Regions from separate parts of the Alteromonas sp. MmMcT2-5 genome, predicted to be linked through region 1. Evidence: predicted binding sites of a transcription regulator. Region 1 holds the regulator's gene; the other holds the start of a gene.
The links. Region 1 encodes FliA, which starts transcription of late flagellar genes. Its sites were predicted from a motif close to CTAAAGNTNNNNNNNNNNNNGCCGATA; they were not measured.
Positions count from the first base shown of each region.

Region 2: the regulator FliA is predicted to act here: its motif matches at 7,110-7,136, upstream of MHN09_RS17690 (DUF5610 domain-containing protein).

Region 1 is NZ_JAKRFB010000001.1:183,138-191,547, forward strand. Features, by position in the region: gene flhA (flagellar biosynthesis protein FlhA) at 1-891, shown strand, start outside; gene flhF (flagellar biosynthesis protein FlhF) at 921-2,330, shown strand; gene MHN09_RS00855 (MinD/ParA family protein) at 2,336-3,202, shown strand; gene MHN09_RS00860 (RNA polymerase sigma factor FliA) at 3,199-3,930, shown strand; gene cheY (chemotaxis response regulator CheY) at 3,967-4,350, shown strand; gene MHN09_RS00870 (protein phosphatase CheZ) at 4,385-5,140, shown strand; gene MHN09_RS00875 (chemotaxis protein CheA) at 5,153-7,393, shown strand; gene MHN09_RS00880 (chemotaxis response regulator protein-glutamate methylesterase) at 7,422-8,410, shown strand, end outside.
Region 2 is NZ_JAKRFB010000055.1:1,090-9,499, reverse strand. Features, by position in the region: gene MHN09_RS17725 (EAL domain-containing protein) at 1-1,054, shown strand, start outside; gene MHN09_RS17720 (uracil-DNA glycosylase family protein) at 1,051-1,629, opposite strand; gene MHN09_RS17715 (hypothetical protein) at 1,744-2,049, shown strand; gene sthA (Si-specific NAD(P)(+) transhydrogenase) at 2,106-3,527, opposite strand; gene MHN09_RS17705 (fatty acid desaturase) at 3,707-4,834, opposite strand; gene fabR (HTH-type transcriptional repressor FabR) at 5,176-5,772, shown strand; gene trmA (tRNA (uridine(54)-C5)-methyltransferase TrmA) at 5,893-6,990, opposite strand; gene MHN09_RS17690 (DUF5610 domain-containing protein) at 7,166-8,410, shown strand, end outside.

The DNA of each region.
Region 1 (8,410 bases):
TTCCTTATTCCGCCTGTCCACATTCGCGATAACTTGGATTTAGAGCCCAACACTTACACCATCGCTATGCTAGGCGTAACGATTGGGGATTCCATCATCAGTCACGATGAAGAACTTGCTATTAATCCAGGGCAAGTGTTCGGTAAATTAGAAGGGCGTGCCACTAAAGACCCCGCGTTTGGCTTAGACGCAGTATGGATTAAGCCCAACAAACGGGAGCATGCACAAACCCTTGGGTACACAGTTGTAGACGCTGCGACCGTTGTAGCGACCCATTTAAGCCAATTACTTTCTAACAATGCATATCAATTATTAGGGCACGAGGAAGCGCAACAACTTCTTGATATGCTTGCCAAACAGCATCCGAAACTGGTTGAAGGGTTAGTACCAGACATCCTTCCGTTAAGCACCGTCGTGAAGGTACTGCAAACCTTATTGTTTGAAGGTGTGCCTATTCGCGATATGCGTACAATCGTTCAAACACTCAGTGAGTACGGCACGCGCAGCCAAGACCCCGATGTTTTAGTGTCTGCAGTGCGTATTGCCCTTAAACGTTTAATTGTCCAAGAAATTACTCAAGGTGCAAAAGAGATACCTGTCATAACCTTGGCGCCAGAGTTGGAACAGATGTTGCACCAGTCACTTCAAGCAGGTGGCGAAGATGGCGCTGGCATAGAACCAGGTCTGGCAGACAAGCTGCAAAAATCATTGCAGCAAGCCAGTCAGCAGCAAGAGTTAGAAGGAGAGCCTGCAGTACTCCTTACCTCAGGCATGCTACGACCCGTTCTGTCTCGCTTCTTAAAATATTCGGTTGTTGGGCTTCATGTTCTGTCTTACCAAGAAGTGCCTGACGACAAACAAATAAAAATAGTCAGTTCGGTCGGTCAATAATCTGACACTGGGTGATTGGAGAGGTTGCAATGAAAATTAGACGTTTCTTCGGCAAAGATATGCGTGAGGCATTAAGCCAAGTTAAAGCTGAATTGGGCAGTGACGCTGTGATCATGTCAAATCGCAAAGTCGCTGACGGTATTGAGCTTGTCGCAGCCTACGACAAAGAACCTGAAGCGAAGTTGTTTACGCCGAAAGCGTCTCCACAAGCAGCTGCAAAAACACCTGGCCAAAAGGCAGTGCCTAGCTTGAGCGAAATCATTGGTGACGACGGTCCTGATAGCCTTAAAGCACTGCTAGAAAAGCAGCACGGTGGAAATAATGGCGTGGCGAGTCCCGCGCAACCTAACCAACCAATGACAGCGAATGCTAAGCACGCCAATGAAATTGCTTCGCACTTAGACTTCTCAGAAGCCTTTATTGACGACGTAGAAGCCCAGCAGTCTTCTCATGAACCAGTTCGTCAGAACGCTTTCCCAGAGCATCAAGCGTCAAGTATGGATGATACCTCTGTGACGCAGTCAGCGGAGCTTGCGCAAATCAAGGAAGAGTTAGCGTCTCTTCGCGATGTATTGCAATATCAAGTGGCCGACTTGATGGAAGCTAAAAACAAACGTCAAAAACCTGTTCATCAATATCTAATCACCCGTTTAACCGATATGGGGTTAAGCAACGCGTTAGCGAAACAGCTTATTAGCTATACGCCGTCACATTACAACGAACGAGATGCATGGGTATATCTTCTTAACCTATTGGCTAATCGCATAAATGTGACAGGAAACGATATACTTAGCGCACAAGGTGCTGTTGCATTAGTAGGACCAACAGGTACCGGTAAAACAACTACCGTTGCGAAACTTGCTGCCCGCTATGCGCAAAAATACGGTGCAGAGTCGGTTGCGATGATTACCATCGATACGTATAGAATTGCCGCCTATGAGCAGCTAGCGACATACGGAAAGATTATTGGCTGCACGGTGAGAAAAGCGCAGACTAGTGAAGAACTTGCGGATTTATTATTCCAACTTCGTCATAAGCGACTAGTATTGATTGATACGGCTGGATTTAGTCAAAGAGACAGTCGATTAATTAAACAAATTAAGCAGTTTGATAACGGACAAATGCCAAATGTTAAAAAATATTTGGTAGCGCAAGCAAATACGCAATATCCTGCTTTGCAGAGAATCATTCAAGCGTATGATGATATTGAACTAAGTGGCTGTATTTTCACAAAGTTAGATGAGTGCTACTCTTTAGGAGAGGTGCTTAGTGCAGCGGTTGAATACCAATTACCGGTTAGTTATGTCACCGATGGTCAAAAAGTACCTGAAGACATTAAGATTGCAGAAGCGAAATCTTTGGTTTCCGCTGCTGCAAAGCTTTATAAAAAGTACGGTTTGAATCATACTAGTGGTAACAACGCAATTAAAACAGCATAAGCAGTATGATTGACGACCAAGCGAGTAGCTTAAGAAAAATGAAGCAATCACGGTTAATCAAAGTAATCGCCGTCACCGGTGGCAAAGGTGGCGTAGGTAAAACAAACATTACATTGAACACCGCTATCGCCATGGCGAAGCAAGGTAAACGTGTAATGGTTCTCGATGCGGACCTCGGTCTTGCTAACGTAGACGTTATGTTAGGTTTGCGTGTTGAGAAAAACTTATCCCACGTGCTTTCCGGCGAATGTACACTTGATGAAGTACTAGTGACCGGTCCGCACGGAATAAAGATTGCCCCTGCCACATCAGGCACGCAGTCGATGGCAGAATTGTCGCCAACGCAACACGCTGGCCTAATTCGTGCCTTTAGTGAGCTTCGCTCGCAAATTGACGTGCTAATCGTTGATACAGCGGCAGGTATTTCAGACATGGTGTTGAGCTTTTCAAAAGCCTCACAAGACATCATGGTCGTTGTGTGTGACGAGCCTACTTCATTGACAGATGCTTATGCATTGATAAAAATTCTGAATAGAGAGCACGGTGTTTTCCGCTTCAAAGTTGTGGCTAATATGGTGCGCGACGTGCGAGAAGGCCAAGAGCTATTTAGTAAATTAAGCAAAGTGACAGGGCGTTTTTTAGATGTTGCACTAGAATTAGTGGCGACAGTACCGTTTGACGAGAACATTCGTAAAGCAGTGCGTAAACAAACAGCCATTGTCGATGCTTACCCAGGTTCACCGGCAGCCGTTGCAATAACACAGTTGGCGAGTAAAGCCTTAACATGGCCTATTCCAGCGCAGCCAGGTGGCCATTTAGAGTTTTTCATTGAACAATTAGTTGCAGAAAAAGCCGTAGGAAGTCAGCGTTGAACAGCAAGGCAGCCGCTTATCAACAACAAACCGATAAAGCGCAGTTAGTCGAAAGACATGCGCCATTGGTTAAGCGTATAGCGCATCACTTGATAGCGCGATTGCCGGCTAGTGTTCTTGTAGACGATTTAATTCAATCAGGCATGATTGGATTATTAGAAGCCGCGCGAAACTTTGACGGTTCAAAAGGAGCCAGCTTTGAAACGTTTGCCGGTATACGCATTCGCGGTGCTATGCTAGACGAAATTCGCAAAGGGGATTGGACACCGCGTTCAGTTCACCGAAATGGCCGAGCGATCACTGAAGCAATTTCGCAAGTAGAAAGCGAAACAGGCCGCGATGCTAGAGATTCTGATATTGCTGATAAGCTTAATGTAAGCTTGCAGGACTATCACCAAATGCTTAATGAAGTAAATGCCGGAAAGCTGGTAGGTATTGAAGATTTAGGTGTGTCAGAAGATGTTATTTCGACAGAGCAAAATCGAGGTAGCGACGCACCACTGGAAGATTTGATGCAAGGCGCTTTCCAAAAAGCGCTTGCCCATGCAATTACGACATTACCTGAAAGAGAAGCGATTGTACTTTCGCTGTATTATGATGAAGAGCTGAACCTAAGAGAAATTGGTGAGGTTCTTGATGTAAGTGAATCGAGAGTCAGTCAAATTCACAGTCAGGCCATGTTAAAACTCAAATCACGAATGAAGTCGTGGCAAGCTGACGAAGAATAGAAATTAATAAAAATTAACCCCTCACTGGAGGCTATTTTGGACAAAAGCATGAAAATTCTCGTGGTCGATGATTTTTCTACCATGAGACGTATCATCAAAAACCTACTTAAAGATTTGGGTTTTTCCAACATCCAGGAAGCGGATGACGGAAGTACTGCATTGCCTATGTTGCAGCAAGGTGATTTCGATTTCGTAGTTACCGATTGGAACATGCCTGGAATGCAGGGTATTGACTTGCTTCGCGCGATTAGAGCCGATGACAAGCTCAAGCACCTACCAGTACTTATGGTTACTGCTGAAGCGAAGAAAGAGCAAATTGTTGCCGCCGCGCAAGCAGGTGTTAATGGCTACGTTGTTAAGCCGTTCACTGCAGCAACACTTAAAGAAAAATTAGATAAAATATTCGAACGTTTAGGTTGATCCAGACGCTCACCAGAGAAATGAGGTTTACTGGATGTCAACGAATGTAAACGTTCCAATTTCGTTGGAAGAAGCAAAACAGCTTGTCACCTACCTTGAAGAGGGTGACAACGCTTCAGCCAATGCCCTATTAGAAGCGGCCTCAATGAAAGAAAACGTTGAGTTATTTGCTGAAGTAGGGAAACTGACGCGTCAGCTCCATGACGCGCTGAATAATTTCCAAATAGACGACCGCATTAAAAATCTCGCGACCGATGATATTCCCGATGCACAATCCCGCCTAACCTACGTAATTGAAGAAACTGAAAAAGCTGCTAATACTACTATGGATGCCGTTGAAGCGAGCATGCCTATAGCTGAAATGCTGTCGGCGCGCATCGAAAAGGTTATGCCTGAGTGGAAGAAGCTGATGAATCGCCAAATAGAGTTGGGTGAATTCAAGGCTTTATGCGCAGACTTAGACGAATTGTTGGAAGAAGGTTCGGCACAGTCAGCTAAACTTACACAGTTACTTACAGAAGTATTGATGGCTCAAGGTTATCAAGACTTAACTGGTCAGGTTATTCGCCGCGTTATCGACTTGGTTAAAGAAGTGGAAGACAGCTTAGTTAACATGCTTACCATGTTTGGTGAACGCGACGGTGCAGAACAAACTAAACCATCTAGCGTTAAGGCCGATAAGGTTGATGGTGTAGAGGCAGAAGGCCCTATCATTGATGCCGATAAGCGCGACGACGTCGTGTCAGGCCAAGATGATGTAGATGATCTTCTGTCTAGCTTAGGTTTTTAGGGGAGCGGGCGCATGTCGTTTGATGTTGACGAGGATATATTACAGGACTTTCTAGTTGAGGCTGGAGAGATACTTGAACAATTACAAGAACAGCTCGTTGATCTTGAGAACAATCCTGAAGATGCGGATTTGCTAAATGCAATTTTCCGTGGTTATCACACAGTTAAAGGGGGAGCAGGGTTCCTGTCTCTTACCGAGTTAGTAGAAATTTGTCACGGTGCGGAAAACGTCTTTGACGTAATGCGTAACGGTCAACGAACACTAACCCCTGAACTGATGGATATTATTCTGCAAGCCACAGATGTGGTGGTTGAAATGTTTGAACGAGTGAAAGCTCGGGATCCATTAGAGCCAGCAGATGCACACCTAGTAGACTTGTTACACAAACTAAGTCGCCCGGAATCTCCAGATGAGAATATTTTTGGTGAACAAAGCGCGCCGGTGTCAGAACCTGAGCCCGCGATTGAAGAGCCAGAATTAGTTGTTGAAGAGCCTACTGCACAGGCACCAAGTTCTGGTGATAGCGGCGGTATTGACGAAATCACTGAAGATGAGTTTGAAGCGCTGCTTGATGAGCTTCATGGCTCTGGGGCACCAGGACAGTCCTCAGCGGCTAAAAGCGAACCTGCAAAGGCTGCTGCACCTGCTGCCGCTAGTGATAACGACGATATCACCGACGAAGAATTTGAAGCGCTGCTCGATGATTTACATGGCAAAGGCAAGTTTGGTGGTGAAGAAGCTGCGCCAAAGGCAAATGCACCAGCTCCAGCTCCAGCACCAGTTACGCCGAGTGAAGCTGGTGATGAAGAAATCACCGATGACGAATTTGAAGCACTGCTTGACCAACTGCATGGCTCAGGGCAAGGGCCTACCAAGCAGGGAGCCGTTTCAAAGGCGCCAGAGCCTCCTGTAGATAAGGCAGCAACAGAAGCGGTTCAAAAAGCGAAACAAGCAGCGCCAGCTGCGCCAAAAGCGACGCCTGCTCCTAGCGCCGCAGCGCCAGCTAAAGCAAGCACACCTGCTGCACCAAAAGCAGCGCCTAAAAAAGATGAGAAGAAGGCGGCACCAGCTGCGCCTCCTGCTGAGACTACAGTACGTGTAGATACCAAGCGCCTTGACCAAATTATGAACATGGTGGGTGAACTCGTACTAGTGAGAAACAGGCTAATAAGCTTGGGTATCAACAGTAACGACGAAAGCATGTCCAAAGCCATTGCCAACTTAGATGTGGTAACGGGCGACTTGCAAGGTGCGGTAATGAAAACCCGCATGCAACCTATCAAGAAGGTGTTTGGTCGTTTCCCTCGCGTTGTTCGAGACCTCGCTAGAAGCTTGAAAAAAGAAATAACCCTTGAGCTTGTAGGTGAGGAAACTGATTTAGACAAAAACCTGGTTGAAGCACTGGCCGATCCACTTGTGCATTTGGTGAGAAACTCCGTCGACCATGGTATTGAAATGCCTGATGATCGTGCTGCAGCGGGTAAACCGCGCATGGGTACGGTTCAGCTATCGGCATCTCAAGAAGGCGATCATATTCTTCTAACCATCGAAGATGATGGTAAAGGAATGGATCCTGAAAAGCTTAAAGAAATTGCTATTAGTCGCGGTGTACTAGACGCAGACGCAGCTGCACGGATGTCGGATGTTGAAGCGTTTAACTTGATATTCGCGCCAGGGTTCTCAACCAAAACAGAAATTAGTGATATTTCTGGTCGCGGTGTGGGCATGGACGTGGTTAAGACTAAAATTAACCAACTTAACGGCACCGTGAACATAGATTCACAGCTAGGAAAAGGCACGCGACTGGATATCAAAGTTCCGCTAACGCTAGCCATTCTTCCGACGCTAATGATTGTTGTAGGAAAACAAACCTTTGCGTTACCATTAGGTGCGGTGAACGAAATAATAAATATGGACATCAAAAAGACCAACACGGTCGATGGCCAGCTAACAATGATAGTTCGTTCAAAAGCAATTCCGTTGTTCTTCCTTGGTGAATGGTTGATTCGAGGTCCCAAAAACATCGATAGAGAAAAGGGACACGTTGTTGTAGTGCAAATTGGTACACAACAAGTAGGATTCGTAGTAGACGCGCTAATAGGCCAAGAAGAAGTGGTTATTAAACCTCTTGATGCATTATTGCAAGGCACGCCTGGTATGGCGGGAGCCACGATTACATCAGACGGTGGAATTGCACTAATTTTAGATATTCCGAGCCTGCTTAAACGGTATGCGCGTAAACCCATCAAGTAAGGCGATGAATTAACAGGAATAATAATCCATGGTCTTTAAAGTCCTTGTCGTGGACGACTCGACTTTTTATCGTCGTCGAGTAAAAGAAATACTCGATGGCGATAGGGAACTTGAAGTTGTTGGGGAAGCGAGAAATGGGCGCGATGCACTCGAAAAAGCAGAAGCGCTTAAGCCGGATGTGATAACGATGGATGTTGAAATGCCTGTCATGGACGGCATTTCAGCTGTAAAGGCCATAATGGACAAGCGGCCTACACCTATTCTAATGTTTTCTTCGCTTACGCATCATGGTGCGCAAGCGACATTAGATGCGTTAGAAGCGGGCGCGCTCGATTTCTTACCGAAGAAATTTGAAGATATCGCGCAGGACAGAAAAGACGCATCGCGCTTGTTGTGTACAAAAGTACGCTTAATAGCGCGTCGTGGTATTGGTCTTAAGCGTCCGTCGTTTCGCTCTACAGAGGCAAGAAAGCTTCCTGATAATGCGCCAAAGCAGGCGTTTTTTAAAACATCAGGGTTGCTATCAGGGCATAAAGACGCAGCCAAACAACCAACCGTTTCGTCTGTAAGAGCGACGGGAAAGCACTACAAGTGTTTGGCAATTGGGGCTTCTACAGGCGGGCCTGTGGCGCTTCAAAAAGTGCTGTCTCCTTTACCTGCAGAGTTTCCATACCCCATTTTGCTTGTACAACACATGCCTGGAACATTTACTACGGCATTTGCACAGCGTTTAGACACAAACTGTAAGATTAGAGTAAAAGAAGCCGAGCACGGCGACATTCTAAAGCCAGGTCATGCGTATCTTGCTCCCGGTGGGAAGCAAATGTTGCTAGAAACCATAGGTGCGAATAAACGCATTGCCATTGTTGATGCAAGTGCGAGTGACAAGGTGAATTATAAGCCCAGTGTTGATCTCACTTTCAGTTCTCTGGCTAAAGCTTATGGTGGGGATGTATTAGGAATTATATTAACGGGTATGGGAGCTGACGGCAGAGAAGGATGCCGAATGCTCAAGGA
Region 2 (8,410 bases), on a different contig from region 1:
CGATAGCATAGTGAAAAAAGGCCGCATAGGTGCTGATGTATTTGGTCTTATTGGTCCTGACGATCTGGTATGCCCCAAGTCCATTAACAACATTTTCCAGTCTTCATTTCAGGTAGGTGATCACACCCTTCCGGTGAATATAACACTTGGATTGTGCAAGTTAGACAATAAACGCCACATCGGCATTGAGATTTTAAAGCGCACGAATATTGCGTTAAACCGTGCTAAGAAAAATCTAACAGATAACTTCGAATATTACGCCAAAGATATTGAAGATCAGACGACTTGGCGCCTAGATATGATTCGCCAACTCCGAAGTGACTTTGCAGCAAGAAAGCTGGAGCTGTGGTTTCAGCCGCAAGTGGGCTTACTGAATGAAAAAGTTGTTGGCATGGAAGGCTTACTACGCTGGCCCAATGGTGAAGGGGGATACATTTCTCCCGCCGTGTTTGTACCACTTGCTGAGTATTCAGGTCTTATCGTTGATATCGGTGAATGGGTGCTAGAAGAGTCATGCCGTCGTCTTCAGGAATTGAAAGAAAAAGGCTACGGCCATCTAAGAGTTGCCGTTAACATCTCTATTCCGCAGTTCCGCGACAGGTTATTTGTAGAAAAAGTTAAGCAGGCACTATCTAACGCCAACTGCGACCCAAGCCTGTTAGAGCTAGAAATAACAGAAAGCGTGGTGATGGATGAGCCGCAAATTGTAATAGATGCATTGCGTTCGTTAAAAGAATTTGGGGTGAAAATAGCCATTGATGACTTTGGAACAGGCTTTTCCTCCATGAGTTATCTACAGCAGCTTCCGTTAGATCGATTGAAGGTCGATCGTTCTTTTGTCAAAGACATTAAACCGGGTGCAAGCGCAGTGCTTGCTGAGACAATTGTGACTTTGGGGAACAAGCTAGGCTTATTGACTATTGCCGAAGGCGTAGAAAAAAGAGAGCAGGCGAGTTACATGATAAAGCTTGGATGTGACGAAGCACAGGGCTACTTGTACGCGAAGCCTATGCCGTTCGATGCGCTTTTAGCGTTTCTTGAAGAGCACGACTAAACTTTTAATACAGATTTGACAGTGTCTCGCAACTTGGGAAGGATATCTAATTCAAACCAAGAGTTTTTAGCGAGCCACCTGTTGTTTCTTCCTGACGGGTGGGGCAGTACGAAATGTGTTTCAGTCGGACTGCGTACAGCTTCAGTTAACGTTTTGTGTTGCGGTAAATAATACTGTTGCGAGTAACGTCCCACGTAAAGCGTTACTTCAGGTTTTAAATAAAGAAGAAAGTCATTATGCCAAGCGGGAGCACATTCTTTTCTTGGCGGGGCATCGGCTCCATTTTTATAACCTGGAAAGCAGAAGCCCATTGGTAGCACCGAAATTAAGCTAGGGTTATAAAAGGTCTCCCTCGAGACAGACAACCAATCGCGTAACCGATCTCCGCTGGGATCATCAAACGCAATGTTGCGTTCATGAGCTTTCAACCCCGGTGCTTGCCCAATAATAAGCACTTTAGTTGATGGTGCAGTGCTAAATATGGGGTTGGGTTGATGCGGTAGGTGAGGGGCACACAGTCTACAATTTCTCGCTTTAACCACCAGTGCATCGTGGCCTTTCACATTTTTCTCCAAATATTTCTCTTTGTCATACTTTTGTCACAAAACTATGATCTCAGTTTGACTATCTTATGTATATACAGTATGTTTAATAGTGACAGTAGTAGACTGTAACACAGGAGAAGAAACATGCGTAAAGTAGTACTAACCCTAGCTCTATCAGCGGCCTTTGGTATTGCGCATGCGGAATCTGGTGATAACCAGCTTTTCGATTGCATGGATGCGAAAACATTCGAAATGAATAACCAATGTATGTCTGACAAAATCGGCAATAACATTCGTTTCCGTGATGCACAAGCAAAGTTGATCGACATTGCAAGCGATAGTCAGGGTGACTACGCCATTGCAACAATGACGTTCGATCAAGAAAATATGCACATCGACATCGTAGCACATAAAGATTCGCTTAACGCGCTTGCTGCGAACCGTAACTAATTTCTTAGTTAACGCATATTAAGCCGGCGACAATCTCGCCGGCTTTTTTGTGTCCGTTAGAAAATTCTATTAAGTCCATTAATAGCAGCAACTCGATAAGCTTCTGCCATGGTTGGATAGTTAAACGTAGTGTTAACGAAGTAATCTATGGTATTGCCTTCGCCCTTTTGCTGCATGATCGCTTGGCCGATGTGAACAATCTCGGAGGCACGTTCACCGAAACAATGAATGCCCAAGATTTCTTTAGTTTCGCGATGAAACAAGATTTTCAGACTTCCTGTCTGCGTTGACGCGATTTGGGCTCTGGCCAAATGTTTGAACTGAGCTCTTCCCACTTCATAAGGCACTTTTGCTGCAGTAAGCTCTTGCTCTGTTTTACCAACAGAACTTATTTCCGGGATGGTGTATATGCCTGACGGAATATCTTCTACCAATGCCGAATGTGTTTTTATGCCAAGCATAGCTTCAGCGGCAAAGCGACCTTGGTTATAAGCCGCAGATGCTAAACTTGGATAGCCAATGACATCGCCGACTGCAAATACATTGTCTACGTCAGTTTGATAATTTTCATTAACCTTGAGTTGGCCTCTGCCATCGGCTTTTAAACCAATATTCTCGAGTTTAAGTGTATCTGTATTACCCGTTCTTCCGTTAGCAAACAAGAGACAATCTGCGCGCATACGCTTGCCCGACTCTAAGTTTAAAATAACCGAGTCATCGGTAGCTTCAACCGAAGAATAGGCCTCATTGTGCCGGATGAGTACGCCATTGTTCCACAGGTGATAACTGAGTGCGTCTGATATCTCGTCATCAAGAAATGACAGTAAGCGATCGCGCATGTTAACGAGGTCAACTTTTACGCCTAGTCCTCTGAAAATACTGGCATATTCAGAGCCAATGACCCCAGCGCCATAGATAATTATTGATTTGGGATCGTGATCTAAAGATAGGATAGTGTCTGAGTTATAAATACGCGGGTGATTAAAGTCGATGTCTTTAGGACAATAAGGACGCGACCCTGTGGCAATAGCAATTTGGCCTGCAGTGACAGTATCTTTAGAGCCATCTTTACGGGTTATCTCTAACGTATGCGCATCTACGAAACTGGCTTCGCCGTGAAATAGCGTCACACGATTTCTGTCGTAGAAAGAAGAGCGAAGTCGAGTTTGGCTTTTTACCACACCGCTAGCATGGCGCATGATGTCAGAAAACGTAAGACTCTTACTTAAGTGGTTGTCGGCAAACAAGGGAGAAGAGTTATATTCAATAAGACGACTTACTGAGTGACGAAGCGCTTTCGATGGAATGGTTCCCCAATGGGTACAACCCCCTCCCACTGCCTCGTAGCGCTCAACAACCGCCACTTTTTTTCCGGCTTTGGCAAGCTGCATTGCAACGCCTTCTCCACCAGGACCTGTGCCAATAACGATAGCGTCGTAATGATACGACGGGGCTTTGGTTTTTTGCTTCGTTGCCATCTTACTTTCCCATGTTGTTACTTTTGTAATGCGATGTCACCACTAGGTTAGCCGTAATACAAAATGAATGATTCTGGTTTTAGTATAACGACCTTATCCAACTATAGAATAAAAAAAAACCACATAAGCAGACACTTATGTGGTTTTTAGCGTTCAAACGTATAAAAGAGGGCGTTAATTTACGCCATTTGCAATGACAAACTATGTAACTGTGTCCATTTCTCTTTCTGTACAGCAAATGCGTGTTTCAGCTCTTTGTACTTGTATGCAAGCTCAAGCCCTTCGATACTGCGCTTTAGGGTGCGTTGTTTAACGCGCATAACACGTTTTTTCGTGGCGTAGTATTCACTCATGCGCTGCATTAACAAGTCGTATTCTTCTTGAATGGTATGCATCATTTCTTCAGCATTAGGCAGTAGCGATACTTTTTCACTTGCTCTTTGCAGCTGCATTGCTGCTAACGCTTTCTCGATGCGCTCTTCTGGCACTTTGCGAAGGTTGGATGTCAGTCCTACCAGTGATAATCCCTTAATAAGCCATTTTGTAGGATCAAACTGATACCAGCGAATGCCATTACGATAGTCGTACTCAAAGATGTGATGGTAATTGTGATAACCTTCACCAAAGGTAAAAAACGCAAGAATACCGTTATCTCGTGCTGTGTTCTTATCGGTGTAAGGCTGGCTACCCCAAAAATGAGCAAGAGAATTGATAAAGAAGGTTACGTGATGCACTAGCACCAGGCGAAGTACACCGGCTACCAAGATCATGCCTAATACGTCACCATTTAAATAGCCCAGAAGACCTGTGATACCAAAGTTAGCCGCCAGCACGATGGGCAAATAGTAGTTATGCTGCCACATCACCACTTTATCTTTTTGAAGATCTTTACAGTTACTGTAGTCATCGTAACGTTTGGCCTGATACTCACGCAACATCCAGCCGATATGCGCAAACCAAAGCCCTTTCTTGGCAGAGTAGGGGTCTTTGTCGTTATCATCAACATGACGATGATGAACGCGATGATCTGACGACCAGTGCAAAATACTATTTTGCAGCGCCATAGCGCCACCAATCGCAAGGATCACACGAACAACCACATTGGCGTCGTAAGTTTTATGCGACCATAAGCGGTGGTAGCCGGCAGTTATAGACATACCGGTAAAGTAAAATAGGAATATAGCCGCACCGATTTCTGCCCAATCGATGCCTTGATACGCCACCCATAGCGGCACACCAATAAACGCAATTGCGCCAGATATAATAAATACCAGCACATTAGTAAGGATAAGAGGAGGTTTTTTCATTTTATACAACTTGGCTTACAACTGTTCGCTAATTTATCGTTTTACGAGGCTTCAGGCAAGCAAAACCCAGATTAGTTCTGCTTACATGTGTAAAGTTTAATTATAGTAAAGCTACGCTGAAGCGCTCGTTAATTGTGGCTTTTTCCGCTTAATGCTTGTTTATAAAAGAGATGATTCTGTTTCTCTTTCCCCACTGGTGTGTGTTGCGATAAACTACACATGCTAGTCTTTGATGTACGAAGTTTGATTGCGTTAATGGCTATACAGATGACGTAAGGGCTTCAACCCTAAGCGCTAAAAATCATCAAGCCGTTTAGAGCTAATCAACCTATGGTGCGAATGTGAGTCGACAAGAACAGAAATTAAAAACCCGCCAAAATATCATTCATGCTGCGTTTTCTTTGCTCGATGAAAACCGCAGCTTATCTGCAATCAGCTTGCGTGAAGTTGCCCGAGAGGCAGGTATAGCACCTACGTCTTTTTATCGACACTTCAAAGATATGGACGAATTAGGTTTAACGCTGGTGGATGAAGCCGGTTTAGCATTGCGGCAGCTTATGCGTCAGGCAAGGCGGCGTATAGCCTCTGGAGGTGGCGTAATACATACTTCTGTTGAAACCTTCATGGAATTTATTGCGGCAAATACAAACGTATTTCGTTTATTATTACGCGAGCATACTGGTACGTCGTCGGCTTATCGGTTGGCAGTATTTAGAGAGATTCAACACTTCATCGACGAGTTGACCGACTACATTATTGAACAGCAGGGCGTAGAATACTCATGCGCGCAGCTTCAAGCTGATGCTATGGTTAGGCTCGTATTCAGTGCAGGTGCTGAAGCACTAGAAGCTGATGATAAGCTTCGCCGCGAAATTGGTGAGAGAGTGAAAGCACAGCTTCGCTTCGTTCAAGTAGGTGCAACGCAAAAAAGCGTATAATTGAATTAGTGGCGATTGGCCTTTTAAGTCCACATCGTTTGCTCTAATCAAAGCCACCTTATTCTAATATGTCTTCATAGGCCTTTGTGACTCCAAAGGCCTTGTCAATTTTTACCAAAACTAGCTTTTGCGTGTAAGTAAAACGCCAGCCTCAATGTGATGAGTAAACGGGAATTGATCGAATAATGCCGATTGAGCAACGTCGTGAGTTTCACTTAAAAGCTCAAGATTTTGCGCCAACGTTTCAGGGTTACACGAGATATACACGATATTATCGTAATCCTGAATCATTCTAAGCGAGTCTTCATCCAACCCAGCTCTTGGTGGATCGACCAATACAGTTGTGAAATTATATGTACTTAGATCAATGCCTTCTAAGCGACTAAACGTACGTTCACCTTTCATAGCCTGAGTGAATTCTTCAGCGGCGAGTCTTACGATCTTCACATTATTAAGCTGATTTTGTTCAATATTAAACTGCGCAGCTTGTACAGAGGGCTTGGCTATTTCGGTCCCCACAACATTATCGAAGTGAAGCGCTAGCGGCAGTGAGAAGTTACCTGCACCGCAATACATCTCCAGTAAATCGCCAGAGAGCGGCTTTACGCAATCTAGTGCCCATTCAATCATGCTACAGTTCACTTCGGCATTGGGCTGAGTGAAGCTATTTTCGATATGCTTAAATATGAATTCTTTGCCATTAACGGGTAAGCGCTCAATAACAAAATCGTTGTCGATAATAAGCTTTTGTTTTCTCGCACGGCCGATGATGTTTACTTTCGGAAAGTGAGCCTCGAGTTTCGCCTTTAATTCTTTTGCAGCCTCTTGCCACTTCTCATCTAGTTGACGATGGTATAAAAGGCTGATGACAAGCTCGCCAGATAGTGCAGAAAGATAATCGATTTGAAAAAGCTTCTTTCTTAGCACTTCATTTGGTCTTACTTCTTCAAGCAACAGCGCCATAGCATCGTTTATTGCTTTACAAGCAGGAGGAAAGCTATCTACGCGGTACTTTTCTTTTGTTTCCTGGTTGAACATGATGTGAAACAAATCATCGCCTTCATGCCATACTCTAAATTCGGCGCGCATACGGTAGTGCGTTGGTTGCGATGGAAATACGGTTAAGTCAGGCGCATTGAACGGAGAAAGTAACGCAGTAAGACGTTCTACTTTTTCGTCCAACTGAGCTTGATAGCGTTGTTGTTCGGTCGCGGTCATAAAATTCTCCATTCAATATTGAGGTCGCGAATTGTAGTCCCTTATAAAATAACTGCAACAAGCTCTATCTACTTCTGCATTATTATTAGGAACGAACTAGTAAAAAAGCTGTATTAAAATTAAACAATACTGATTCTTTGCCGATAATAAGATTGAGGATAGTGAGGATCAAATTATGAACGTGGGTCAAATTAAGGCTTTTATGGGCGACCAGAAGGTCGATCAAAAAGCAGATCAAAAGGCATCAGTTCACCCGAACGAAATGTTGAAAAAGCAGTTACAACAAGACGGATTGCAGCAAGCGGCTGAGTTTTCTAAACAACAAGCGGCATCAGTATCTGTTTCCAGTAGCCAAACTAGCATCGGCTTACGTGTGGTGAGTAGCAGCCTTAACCAAGCGTTGGTCATAGATGGCCAAAAGCCACAAGAAGCCAAAGAGAAAACCATTGAAGATAAGTCGAACAGTTTGTTCGACTTTGAAAAAGTTGCCAGAAACGTACTTAAGTTCGTAGGTGGCGTCATTAGAGGTGCGGCAAACGGTGGTGCCAGCGAAGAAAAGCTTAATGACTTATTTAGCCAAGCGAGAGAAGGCGTAAGCCGTGGATTCGCTATGGCTGAAAAAGACCTCGCTGGTTTTATGAATGAAGAGATTGAGCAAGGGATGACAAAAAGCCGCGATCTCATCGATACAGGAATAAACGATCTGGAAACTGACATATTTGGTCGACAGCAGCCGAACGCTGTAACGCTTTCGTCCTTAAACGCGGTAGCTGCATCGGATGAGAAAAGCGGAAGCTTGCTGATTCGAACTAAAGATGGCGACGAAGTGAGTTTTAGTTTTGAGAGTCTTCGCTCGTTCCAAGCGTCTCAACAACTTAATTTCCAAGCACAGGCATCTCAGGAGCAATCAGGCGGTAGTGACGAGCAAGGCGATAACAATTTTTCAGCGTCATACCAACAACAAACTTCGTACCAATACTATGAGCGAAGCGGTATTAGCTTTTCATTGAAAGGCGAGCTTGATGAAGATGAGTTAGAGTCGATAGCTGATTTGGTTGGTCAAGTTCAGGATCTCGCCGACACCTTTTACAGTGGTGACATCGACAAAGCATTTGAAGAAGCGTTAAGTTTAGGCTTTGACGATAAAGAGTTAGTTGGCTACGCGTTACAGTTAAATAGAACAACACAGACCGAAGTGCTAAAGACGTATGAGAACATCCAACATTACAATGAAGACAAAAGCGATAATTCGAAGTTTGGGAATGTGGTTAGCCCTATAGCGCAATATCTAGAAAAGATGATGGATACTTTTGCTAATGCCGAAAGTACGTTAGGAAGTAACGAAGACTATAATACCTTAATAGGTGGGTTGATTAATGAGATGAAAGACGTGCAAGTGCCAGATCTTGTATCTGCTATA